2 regions of the Pandoraea sp. SD6-2 genome follow, and region 1 is predicted to be linked to the other one. Evidence: predicted binding sites of a transcription regulator. Region 1 holds the regulator's gene; the other holds the start of a gene.
The links. The regulator NrdR, encoded in region 1, represses ribonucleotide reductase genes. The targets are predictions, from matches to a motif close to CACNANATNTNGTG.
Positions count from the first base shown of each region.

Region 1 (6,319 bases):
TGATTCAAGCGCTTGTCAACACCGATCGCACCGTCCAGACCCTTCACGTCGAACGACATGCCGTCGCCGCGCTGGCTCGTCTTGCCTCCGTTGAACGACGCCCAACCCGCGACGCCGTTATCGGTCACCATCGCACCGTTCGCGGTCTTGTCGTCGAACATCGCCCCGCCGGCGATCATCCGCGTTTGCATGCCGCGCTGGAACGACGTCGCTGCCGCTTGCGCTGCCACCGCGTTATTCACCAGCGACTCGCCCGAGAGCATACGAGCCGAACGGCGTTGCTCTTCCGTGCCTGCCGTTTGCAGGGCCATGGCCGACAGCACCTTGCCGCCGATCTTGCCCGAGGCCAGATCGCCCACCGTCACGCCGTCAACCGACGCCAGCACCGCTTGCTCGTTGGCGCTGTAACCACCGTCGGCCACCAGGAACTTCACGATGTTCTTGTCCGTGATCTTCGTGCCCGGCTCGCCAATCGGTTCCTGCCCAACATTCGGGTCCGCTTGCTTGCCGCCGGTGATGCTACCGACTTTCAACTTCCCGCCGGTCACTTCGACTCCATCGGCAGCTTCCACCACCTGGAACTTGCCCACAACATCGGAAAGTTCGATGTCATCGGCAACGGCGACCTTAATTTCCGTATTGCTGAAGTCGCTCTCCTGCTCGACCTGAATCGTGCCTCCGGTGGCCTGACCGTCGACCTTGGCAAAGCGCGAGTTGATCTTCGCGCCCGCTTCAGACTTGTAGCTCCCGACGCTGAGCTTGTTCGTGCCCAGATTGATCGTGCCAGCGTTGCTCATCTCCTTCACACCGCTCACGTCCTTATTCAGCACCACCGCAGCCGATTGCGCGACGCTCAACGCGCCCGAACCGAGGGCCTTTTCATGTGCCGCCGTCAGCGTGCCGCCTTGAACACTGATGACGTCGACTTGGCTCTGGTCGCCCGAGAGGGTCAGGTTGCCCGTGCCGACCTTAGTCAGAAGCATCGGCACTGCGGCCACCTGCGGTGCTGCCGGTGCTGCCGGTGCGCGTAAGGCGAGCGATTCGGATTCCTGATTCACCGCTGTCAACCACTCATCGACGAGCGATCCGATACCCGCCCCGGTTTTCACAAAACTGCCGCCAAATTCGCCATCCAGATTCGCAGCCCCCACCGTCAGTGCCGTTTCCCCTGTGATGACATTGCCAGTCCCCGACAGCGAACCGATCTCGATGGACTTCTTGACGCCGGGGACGAAAATCACCGTGCGCGCCATCGTCGTTTCCTCATTCGGTGAGGTCACCTCGACGGTATCTCCAACGAACGAAACGTCCAGCGTGCCACCGTTCATTCTGACGACTGCTTTATCTGCAGTAGTCTCGCCAACCAGGCCAATCAGGCCTTGATTGGACAGTTGGACGTTCTCAAGTGCCGTATCGTGAAACACGACCTTGCCCGATGCACGATTGTCGATGATCGCGTTCCCACCGGAGGCACCGGTAACAATCGCCGCCCCTTCGTTTCGGAGTGTGAGATTTTCGAGAGCGCCGTCGTCGAAAACGATCAATCCCGACGTCGTGTTCTCGATCTTCGCCGCACCGCCGGAGGATGCCCGCAACTCCGCAAACCCACCGTTGGATAAGCGCATTCGCTCGAGTGCCGAAGCATCGACTCTCAGATCACCATCGACCTCATTGAAAACTTCGGCATCCCCGCCCGATGATCGCGCTATGTCCAGGATCCCCGAGCTAACGATCGACGATTGCTCGACGTTTGCCCCTTCGAATCTGACAGTCCCGCCTTTCAAGATGGAGATTTCGCTGACACCGGCATCGGCGCCTTCCGCGAACGATACCTCCCCCTCGTCGAGCGCCCAGATCCATGCCCCTCCTGCGCTGGTACCCGATTCGAACTTAACGATCCCGCCTGCATCCAGCATGCTGGCATTCGCATTACCATCACGACCGACCAACAACGTCACACCGTCGGCGTCGCGATCAATCCCTTGACCGCCTTCCTTAAACGTCAAGGTTCCATTTGAGCCTACGGCAATCCCCAGCGTTCCTTTGCCCTCGATTCCCTGGTGGATGTTCAGTTGGCCCTGACGGACATCGAGGGAGTGATCCGCGCCCGCCGAAACACGTAACGTACCGACATTACGTGTCGAGTCCGTCAATCCAGTGATCGGGTTCGATCCGGTTCCAGAACGCTGCGTGATTTCGAGTAACGTTTGAGCACCGATCTGGACGTTCCCTTCGGCATAGCTCTCATCGAAATGCGAGTTGAACAGGTTGTCGTCGCGCCATGTCAGCGCGGCGTCGGCGCCGTTTTGCGACGGCGCCACCAACTCCCTGGTATTGGCCATGACCTTGAATGTCACGTCGTCGGCCTTGCCAAGCGCGTCGATACGCGCTTTCAGAGCAGCGACTTTTGCGTAAACGCCCATTGCCGCATCACTGCTCTTCGAGTGTTCTGCATTGTTATTCAGGAAGATATCAAGTTGCTTGCGTGCACTAGCAAATTCGTCCGGATCGGCGCCAATAACTTTCTGGATCTGCTGTTTGACATCGGCCAGATCCGTCACCTGCAATTTTCGCTCCCAATCAAAGCTCAGTGCCTTTCCTCCATCCTTTTCCAACTCGACAATCAAACCGTCGATTTGGCCGGTGATTTCCGCAAGCTTATTACCGTAAGCAACTACATCGGCGATATCCTTGGTACTCGAGTGAATGCTTGATCGCACCGTTTTCAACGCGTCCAGACGATCGAAGATATTGTCCTTTTCTTCACGTTCGCCCTGAACTTCTACGAGCCGTTCGTTCATTCTCTTGGCGACGTTTTTCTTTTCTTCGCTCCACGTTACCGTTTCACTTTCGATGACGTCTTCCGCCTGCGTGGGCATACTCATCGCCGCAAGCATCGTCGCGACCGCCAGACAGATTTTGGATTGACGAAGTGTTTTCGACGTCTGAAATTTGCTTTGCATTCGATAATCCCCAAAGAATTCTCTACGACGACGAATCAACTCATCGTCACCACAACGGCGGCACCCCACCGCGAAGTGGCGGATTCTAGATACAAGTTATCGAAAGCAATGCAATTGCTGATATTTTTGGTAATTAACCCAAACACCTCGCCTATTTTAAATTGCGATTAATCCCATTATTTTTGTTTAATTTTCCTCGGAAATTTCCTAAATTACTCCCCCAATCGACGTCAACATCCCAAAGCAGTCAGAACAATAGGTACGCATACAACGTTATTTGACCAAGATTCAGTGATTCCCCATCGTCCATGTAATGGGCTCGCGTCGCCGTATTCGCACTGCCGCCCGGTCATGGCAACTCAGCCCGCACGGGCATAAAAAAACCCGTCGCGCCCTTTCAGGCACGACGGGTTTTCCGTCATTCATTTCGTCAGATCAGCCTCATGGCCGCCTTCCGACGCTCACACGCACTGTCGTCGCATCGTCCTCTCGCTCAACCCACCGGCTTACGCTTGGGCTTGATATCGGTACTGTCGATTTCCTCGAGCACATCGCGAAACTCGGCAATGTCCTCGAAGCTCCGGTACACCGATGCGAAGCGGATATAAGCGATCTTGTCCAACCGCTTCAACTCGCGCATGACCAGTTCGCCGATGCGCTGGCTCATCACTTCGCGCTCCGCGCCGGCCAGCAACTTGTACTCGATGCGCGCAATCGCGGCATCCATGGCCTCGGCGCTCACAGGACGCTTGCGAATCGCCAGTTGCATGCTGGCGCGCACTTTCGCGCGGTCGTATTCGGCGCGGCTGCCGTCCTTCTTGACGACAGCCGGCATCGCCAGTTCGACACGCTCGTACGTGGTGAAACGCTTGTCGCACGACGGGCATTTCCGGCGCCGCCGGATGGCGGCGCCGTCTTCCGCTTCACGCGAGTCGATGACCTGCGTGTCGTCGTGCCGGCAGAACGGGCAACGCATGCGTCGGCGCTCGGCTTAGCCGTAGACCGGGAAACGCTTGGTCAACTCGGCCACTTGCTCGCGCACGCGTTCCAGGTTCTTGGCGTCTTCCGGGTTGTCGAGCACGTCGGCGATCAGGTTGCCGACCAATTCCGCTTCGGCTTCCTTGAAACCGCGCGTGGTCATGGCCGGCGAGCCCAGACGCACGCCGCTCGTCACGAACGGCTTTTCCGGGTCGTTCGGAATCGCGTTCTTGTTGACGGTGATATGCGCTTCGCCCAGCGCGGCTTCTGCCGCCTTGCCGGTAATGTTCTTGGCGCGCAGGTCGACCAGCATCACATGCGATTCGGTACGGCCCGACACGATACGCAGGCCGCGCTTGACCAGCGTCTCGGCCATCACGCGGGCGTTCTTCGCGACTTGTTCCTGGTAGGCCTTGAATTCCGGCGAGGCGGCTTCCTTGAACGCGACGGCCTTACCGGCGATCACGTGCATGAGCGGGCCGCCCTGAATACCCGGGAAGATCGCCGAGTTGATGGCCTTCTCGAATTCCGCCTTCATCAGGATCACGCCACCGCGCGGGCCGCGCAGGCTCTTGTGCGTGGTCGTAGTCACGAAATCGGCGTGCGGCACCGGGTTCGGATACACACCGGCAGCGATCAGACCGGCGTAGTGCGCCATGTCGACCATGAAGTACGCGCCGACCGACTTGGCGATCTGCGACATACGCTCGAAGTCGATCTTCAGGGCGAAGGCCGATGCGCCCGCCACGATCATCTTCGGCTTGTGTTGCTGCGCGAGCTTCTCGGCAGCGTCGTAATCGATGTCTTCCTGTTCATTCAGACCGTAGCTCACCACGTTGAACCACTTGCCCGACATGTTGACCGGCGAGCCGTGCGTGAGGTGACCACCGTGCGCGAGGCTCATGCCCATGATCGTGTCGCCCGGCTTGAGCATGGCGAAGTACACGCCCTGATTCGCCTGCGAGCCCGAGTTCGGCTGCACGTTCGCGGCGTCTGCACCGAACAGCGCCTTCACGCGGTCGATGGCCAGTTGCTCGACGATGTCGACGTATTCGCAACCACCGTAATAGCGCTTGCCCGGATAACCTTCCGCATACTTGTTGGTCAGTTGCGAGCCCTGCGCTTCCATCACGGCCGGGCTGGTGTAGTTTTCCGAAGCAATCAGCTCGATGTGGTCTTCCTGACGCTGATTTTCTTTCTGAATCGCGGCCCAGACGTCGGGATCGACGGAGGCAACGGTAGATTTCGATTTGTCGAACATGGCGTTTCCGTTGAATTGAACAGGTTTTCCGGGAGGGGATGGTGCAGCGCGCCTTCCTTTGTGCTTCGGAAGACGAGAGACAGGGCAGCACCAACCATCACGGCTGCCCAGGCGAACGGCAAATAAGACCCCGGCGCTTCCCGGTGGGTTGCTCCACCTCGGGCACACAAGGCTGTGGCCCTAATCGCCAGTCACGCGGGGTTTGTGGCGTCGATAGTTTATGCGAGCTTGCGGCGTTAGGCAACCGGCCCGGCCAACCGCACGACCACCTCGCCGAACGCCCCCTCGGCGGCCGTGGCGCCCGATCATTGCCAACGCCTTCTCCCGATATGAAATGCACGATATGCCGGGTGGACACGCTTAACTCACTGGTGAATATATCGCATATATTGCTGAAATAATTTCATCAATCGGCAACCTATGGGAATCTGAGTGACACACATCCCCAACCGGCTTTCCAGCATGTTCGCCTTTGTGGGCGACGCCAAACGCGGGCGGCGTGCCAGCCCGCGCGGGTCATGACGCCAGCGCCCCTACATGCCTCGCTCAGATGTCAGAAATGGCGACTGTTGTGCCTGGATGGCTGCGGCGCGCGTCGGATATAGCCGCTCCCAAGCTTGCGCTGCCCACGTACCGCCCAACAACGTCACAAGGCAGTCGCGGCGCGACAGAATGCGATGCGCCTGCGAATCCGGGTCGTCGGTACTTCCATCGTTGGTGGTGCCGGCCGGGAATGCCCGCGCAATGTCATGAGCATTCGCCGCCCACGGCAAGATGTCCGATGCGCCAATCCGGCCTAACCGGTAAGCCATCTCGGCCGCCAGTGCGTGCACGCCGGTCGGGTCCTTCAACTCATCCAACACGGTCTTGCCATCGGCGGCGGGCGTCAATGCGTCAAGCCGTCGCGCAAACGGTGCGCAATGCCCGCCGTGCCGAAACTGCGTCAGATCCGTCAGCGCACCTTCCGGAATCACCGCACCGTAATGTGACGCAGGCGACCTGTGCGACATATCCGGACGCCCGGAGAGTCCGGGCCAACGTGACGCCTCAGACGATGCGAACGCCTGCCCACGCGGCAACGTCACGCCATCGCCATCACGCTCGCCCTGAACCTCCG
Region 1 covers NZ_KB944431.1:232,012-238,330, reverse strand. Annotated here, with positions in the region: partial or broken gene C266_RS08645 (autotransporter outer membrane beta-barrel domain-containing protein) at 1-2,963, opposite strand, end outside; gene nrdR (transcriptional regulator NrdR) at 3,457-3,939, opposite strand; gene glyA (serine hydroxymethyltransferase) at 3,955-5,202, opposite strand; ZMP/ZTP riboswitch at 5,301-5,407, opposite strand; gene C266_RS08630 (hypothetical protein) at 5,736-6,319, opposite strand, start outside.

Region 2 (6,319 bases), on a different contig from region 1:
ATCATGACCTCCCGACGTCGAATTGAATGACTCCAATTTAGCACAATTACGTCACTCATTCCAGCACGCGACACTAGATATAGTGTCGCACCGCACGATAACCACTATACCTAGTGTTTGGCGATTTCCCTTAGCCGATTGGCATCCGGTCTCGCGGGACCGGCATCTTGCCACGAAACGGCGTCGCACGACAGTCATGGCGCTGCCTCCGGAGAGGGTGGCGTCACATTGGCGTATCCTGTGGCGGCGAGCGTCACCGCGCAGCGGACCGGAACGGCAGATTCCGGCGCGCGCCACCGCCAGACGCCGACGAAGGAGATACCGACGATGACATTCCCAAGCGCCGACAGCGCACAGACTCAAGCGGGCTCGCCAGGCCCGACCCCACGCATACTCACGCCAGGCAAACCGATCCGCCTCTCGAAAGGCTCGCTCGTGGCCGAAGTCCAACCCGGTTGCGGCGGCCGGCTCGCGCGACTCGCTCGCCGCGACACGCGCGGCGACCTGTTCGACTACCTCGTACCGCTGGGCAACGAACCGTTCTCGTCTGACGAATGGCCGAAGGCCGGTGCCTTTCCGATGCTGCCGTATACCAATATGTTGCGCGACGACACCCTGCACTGGCGCGAGCGCACGATTGGCGTTCGCGAGGCGCCTGCGGCGTCGAGTTCGCTGCACGGCTGGGGGCTGCGGCGCGAGTGGGACGTCGTCGACGAGAGCCCTGACTGTTGTGTGCTGCAACTCGACAGCCCCGCCCAACCCGAATGGCCCTGGCACTATCAGGCGTACCTCTCGGTGTCGCTCGACGAGCACGGGGTGGACATGCTGTTGTCGATCACCAATCTCTCCGCCGAAGACATGCCGGCCGGACTCGGGCTGCACCCGTACTTCCGCTGGCCTGCGGGCGCGCGTCTGATGTTCGAATCGGAAGCCATCTGGCGTTCGCCCTCTGAAGACATCCGCTGGCCGAGCGAGCAGCGTGTGCATGTCGGCGCGATGGAAGTCGTGTCCGTCGGCGGCGGACTCGATACCGGGGGACGATCGACCTGGTTCGCCGAAGTGCCCTCCGAGTCCGGACGATTCGACGCGCGTATCGACTACGCTGGTGGCCTGCGCTCGGTCACCGTGCGCAGCGACAACACCACCTGGCTGGTGCTGCACTCGCCGGCGGGACGTCCGTACCTGTGCCTCGAGCCGTCGACACACCGGGTCGGCGAGTTCGACGACGATCACGTCGTGCTGGCGCACGGACAAACGCTCGACCTGTCGATGCGCATCGATCTGGCCTGATCTGGCCAGATCGCCAGACGAATCACCCAAGAAAAAACCCCGTCGGCCCGCAAGGGCGACGGGGTTTTTCCCAGGTGCCGGGTCCCTGTCGGGCACCTCGGCACGCTCAGCTTACTGGCAAGCCTCGCACTCTTCGAAGCCAGGGTCGCCCGGACGCATCGTGCAGACCGCGCCTTCGGCTTCCGGCATCGGTTGTGCCAGCGGCGAGCTCGGCTCGGCCGAGAAGCTTCCGCTCGGCGTCACCCCCCCCGAACTCACCGCGTTCAGCGCGCCGTGGCTCACCGTCGACTTCTCGACGTGCGTTGCAGCCATCGTACGCAGGTAGTACGTGGTCTTCAGTGCACGCGTCCAAGCCAGCTTGTACGTCTCGTCGAGCTTCTTGCCCGAAGCGCCCGCCATATAGATGTTGAGCGACTGCGCCTGATCGATCCACTTCTGACGACGCGACGCCGCCTCGACCAGCCACTTCGGCTCGACTTCGAACGCCGTGGCGTAAATCTCGCGCAGATCGGCCGGCACGCGATCGATACGGGCGAGCGAGCCGTCGAAGTACTTGAGGTCGGCGACCATCACTTCGTCCCACAGGCCGCGAGCCTTCAGGTCACGCACCAGATACTCGTTGACCACCGTGAATTCGCCCGACAGATTCGACTTCACGTACAGGTTCTGGAACGTCGGCTCGATACAGGCCGAGACGCCGATGATGTTCGAGATCGTCGCGGTCGGTGCGATCGCCACGCAGTTCGAGTTGCGCATGCCGTGATCGGCGATGTGCTTGCGCAGGCTGTCCCAGTCGAGCGTGCTCGACAGGTCGACGTCGACATAACCGCCACGCTCTTCGGCCAGCAGCTTAAGCGAATCCTGCGGCAGGATGCCGCGATCCCACAGCGAGCCCTTGTACGACGAATACTGACCGCGTTCCTTCGCCAGCTCGGTCGACGCCCAGTAGGCGTAGTAGCACACGGCTTCCATCGAACGATCGGCAAACTCGACTGCGTCGTTCGACGCGTAGGGCGTGCGCAGCAGGTGCAGGCAGTCCTGGAAGCCCATGATGCCCATGCCCACCGGACGGTGATGCAGGTTCGAATTGCGCGCCTTCGCCACCGCGTAGTAATTGATGTCGATGACGTTATCGAGCATGCGCATCGCCACGCGAATGGTGCGCTGCAGCTTTTCGTGATCCAGCGCGTAGCCGTTGGCCGTCTGCTTCAGGTGAGCCACGAGGTTCACCGAGCCCAGGTTACACACAGCGATTTCGGTCTCGCTCGTGTTGAGCGTGATTTCCGTGCACAGGTTCGACGAGTGCACCACGCCCACGTGTTGCTGCGGCGAGCGGATGTTGCACGGGTCCTTGAACGTGATCCACGGATGGCCGGTTTCGAACAGCATGCCCAGCATCTTGCGCCAGAGCGCCTGCGCCGGCACTTTCTTGAACAGCTTGATCTCGCCGCGCGCGGCCTTCTCTTCGTAGGCCGTGTAAGCCTGTTCGAAGGCCTTGCCGTACTTGTCGTGCAGATCCGGGCAGGTCGACGGCGAGAACAGCGTCCACTCGGCGCCTTCCATCACGCGCTTCATGAACAGATCGGGAATCCAGTTCGCCGTGTTCATGTCGTGCGTACGACGACGATCGTCGCCCGTGTTCTTGCGCAGTTCCAGGAATTCTTCGATGTCCAGGTGCCACGTTTCCAGGTACGCGCAGACAGCGCCCTTGCGCTTGCCGCCCTGGTTCACGGCCACGGCCGTGTCGTTGACCACCTTCAGGAACGGCACCACGCCCTGGCTCTTGCCGTTCGTGCCCTTGATGTGCGAGCCAAGTGCGCGAACCTGCGTCCAGTCGTTGCCCAGACCGCCCGCGAACTTCGAGAGCAGTGCGTTTTCCTTGAGCGCTTCGTAGATACCTTCCAGATCGTCCGAGACCGTCGTCAGGTAGCACGACGAGAGCTGCGAGCGACGCGTGCCCGAATTGAACAGCGTCGGCGTCGAACTCATGAAGTCGAAGCTCGACAGAATCTGGTAGAACTCGATCGCACGCGCTTCGCGCTCGACTTCATTGAGCGCCAGACCCATTGCCACACGCATATAGAACGCCTGCGGCATTTCAATACGATGGCTGTCGATGTGCAGGAAGTAGCGGTCGTACAGCGTCTGCAGGCCCAGGTAGTTGAATTGCAGGTCGCGCGACGCGTCGAGCGCGGCGCCCAGCTTGGCCAGATCGAACGAGAGCAGTTGCTCGTCGAGCAGTTCGGCCTCAACCCCTTGCTTGATGAAACGCGGAAAGTACTCGATGTAGCGCGCAGCCATTTCGCCCTGCGGCACTTCTTCGCCGAGAATTTCGCGGCGGATCGTGTGCATCAGGATACGGGCCGTGACCTGGCTATACGCCGGTTCCTTCTCGATGAGCGTACGCGAAGCGAGAATCGCCGAATCGTAGACCTGCGACAGCGGCACGCCGTCGTACAGATTCTTGATGGTCTCCGTCAGGATCGGATCGGCTTTGACTTCATCGCCGAGATTCTCGCAGGCGGCTTGCACCACGCCGCGCAGCACGGCCATGTCGAGCGTACGCGTCACACCGTCGTCGGTGACACGCAGCACCGGCGCGTCGGGCGCAGCGGCTTCCTGCGTGGTCTCGACCGCCTGAGCACGCTCTTGCGAACGCTTCTCGCGGTACAGCACGTAGGCGCGAGCCACGTTGTGCTCACCTTCGCGCATGAGCGCGAGTTCGACCTGATCCTGAATATCTTCGATGTGGAACGTACCGCCGTTCGGACGGCTACGCACCAACGCGCGCACGACGTTCTGCGTCAATTGCTCCACGAGTTCGCGCACGCGCGCCGAAGCCGCACCTTGACCGCCGTTCACGGCAAGAAACGCCTTGGTCACAGCGATGGCGATCTTCGACGGCTCGAAACCCACCACCGCGCCGTTGCGTCGAATCACTTTGAAGTCGGCGTTGGTGGCCGGCTCGAATGCGCCCGTCGTCTGGGGCGCCGACGCACCCGCGCCACTGCCAGCAGCTGCGGCGGGCGTGGGGTTCGGGCGGGTGAGGTTTTCGTTAGTCTGCATGTAAAAACTCCCGTTCCAATGAGATGGTGCTGTTAGCGCGTCTCTACCAGTTTTATTGCCGGCAAAAATGCGCCCTGGGGGCGCCGATGGAGCGAAGTGCTGAACACCGCACGACCGACGGACGGCCAAGGGTTCGAGGTGTCCGCTGCACGGCTTTGCTGCTGTGCCGCCCCACTAAACGCCGCGGGACAAGCACGGTATTGATGGTTATTGCATCCTGGGCCGAACCCGACATCAACCACTAGATGTAGTGGTCGGCACTGGAATTGGCACTAAGTATAGTGGAGATGACGCACTCCGCAAACCCAAAAATTTCACGCGCCGGGGACGCCCGTGCCATCGCCCTGTCAAGCAAAACCTGTCCCCGGATGGGGATTAATCGGCCGGCTGAAACGGCAATGCTTCGGGGCTCAGATCCGCCATGCGGCGCAATCGCTGCCACTCGAAATGCGGTCCCGGATCGGTCTTCCGGCCCGGGGCTATGTCGGCATGTCCGGCCACGGCTTGAATCGGATAACGCTCACACAACGCACGCGTGAGCGCCGCCAACGTTGCATACTGCGCCGCAGTGAACGGCAGTTCGTCGGTGCCTTCAAGCTCAACGCCGATTGAAAAATCGTTGCAGCGCGAACGGCCTTCGAACGACGACGCCCCCGCATGCCACGCCCGTGCATCGCACGACACGAACTGCTGCAACGCACCATCGCGTCGCACCAGAAAGTGCGACGAGACGTGCACGCCACGAATCTCGTCGAAGAACGGATGCGCATCGTGGTCGAGCCGATTCTGGAAAAATGCCGCAATTTCATCGCCGCCGAACTGACCCGGCGGCAATGAGATGTTGTGCACCACGAGCAGGTCGGTCGGCATCCCGTCGGGCCGCGTGTCGAAATTGGGCGACGGCAGACGTTCGGCTTCGCGCACCCATCCGTTGGCATCGAGGGTGAGCGACGGACGTTGATCCGGCGCGTTCATGCGCGACCTCGCGGCATCGGCAAGGTGCGCCGCTCAACACGATCACACGACCGAGGCGCAACGTTAGGGGACGCAAATGACTGGAGCATGACGGGCATGGCGAACTCCCGTAGAGCGAGGGGCGCCATTGTAGCCCACTTGGCCCGCGCCTGCCGCCAGCATGCCCGGCATGCCGGATGCGAGCAGTGCGTCGACATATCGCCTGTTGCCGGGTGCCTGCGGGCCACTGGGCGATAGCGATGGCGAATTCCCAAAGAAGAAGCCTCCCGCCGTGCTTGGCCGAGAGGCTTCTGTGGGCGTGACCACGCCCTGGGATGGCGTCGTACTCGTGTCATACGACACGCGCACCACCCCGCGCCGCTCACAGGTGCGGCGCTATTGGCCGTTCCCGGCCGGTGATACTCGTCTCCTGCGTCAATCCGGTATTCGATGTCGATCCGATCGCCTCGTTCGTTGCCATCCATCACGGAAATGCCGGAATTGCCGACTCCACTCCTTCCATATGCGCTTCAGGGTGATGCTCCTTGAGCATGTCGCGAATCTCGTCAACACGACCGTCGCGCACATCCACCATGAGCAGGATCATGCCGCGCTCGAGCGGTTCGCGAAACGCCTTGAGCCGGGAGTTCGGCACCGACACACCGATCATGCTCGACACCCAGGCGCCGAAGAGCGCGCCGAGAGGTGCGGTCACGATCATCAATTCCCATTGGGGACGTGTGCCCACGATGGGGAAAAACGCGGCGACTGCACCGACTGCCAAACCACAGAACCCGCCGATCACGAGTCCGGCTTCTGCGCCGTGCACGATATCGGAAGTCTGAAGCAGGTTAGCCTCGTGCAGTCCCTCCAGGTCCATTTCGTCACGTGCCATAAAGTGGATGTGACGCTCGTCGATCCGGGCGAGCAGCAAATCGCTCATCGTGCGCCCGGCACTGGCCAGATCGGGAAGAAGAAAATACATCCGTCTGCGCATTAGCATGTTGCG
Region 2 covers NZ_KB944457.1:378,096-384,414, forward strand. Annotated here, with positions in the region: gene C266_RS24950 (hypothetical protein) at 328-1,290, shown strand; gene C266_RS24955 (ribonucleoside-diphosphate reductase subunit alpha) at 1,402-4,356, opposite strand; gene ampD (1,6-anhydro-N-acetylmuramyl-L-alanine amidase AmpD) at 4,732-5,331, opposite strand; gene C266_RS24965 (DUF1269 domain-containing protein) at 5,795-6,307, opposite strand.
Region 2: C266_RS24955 (ribonucleoside-diphosphate reductase subunit alpha) is a predicted target of NrdR. The motif match lies at 4,596-4,609, and genes of this name have one in related genera.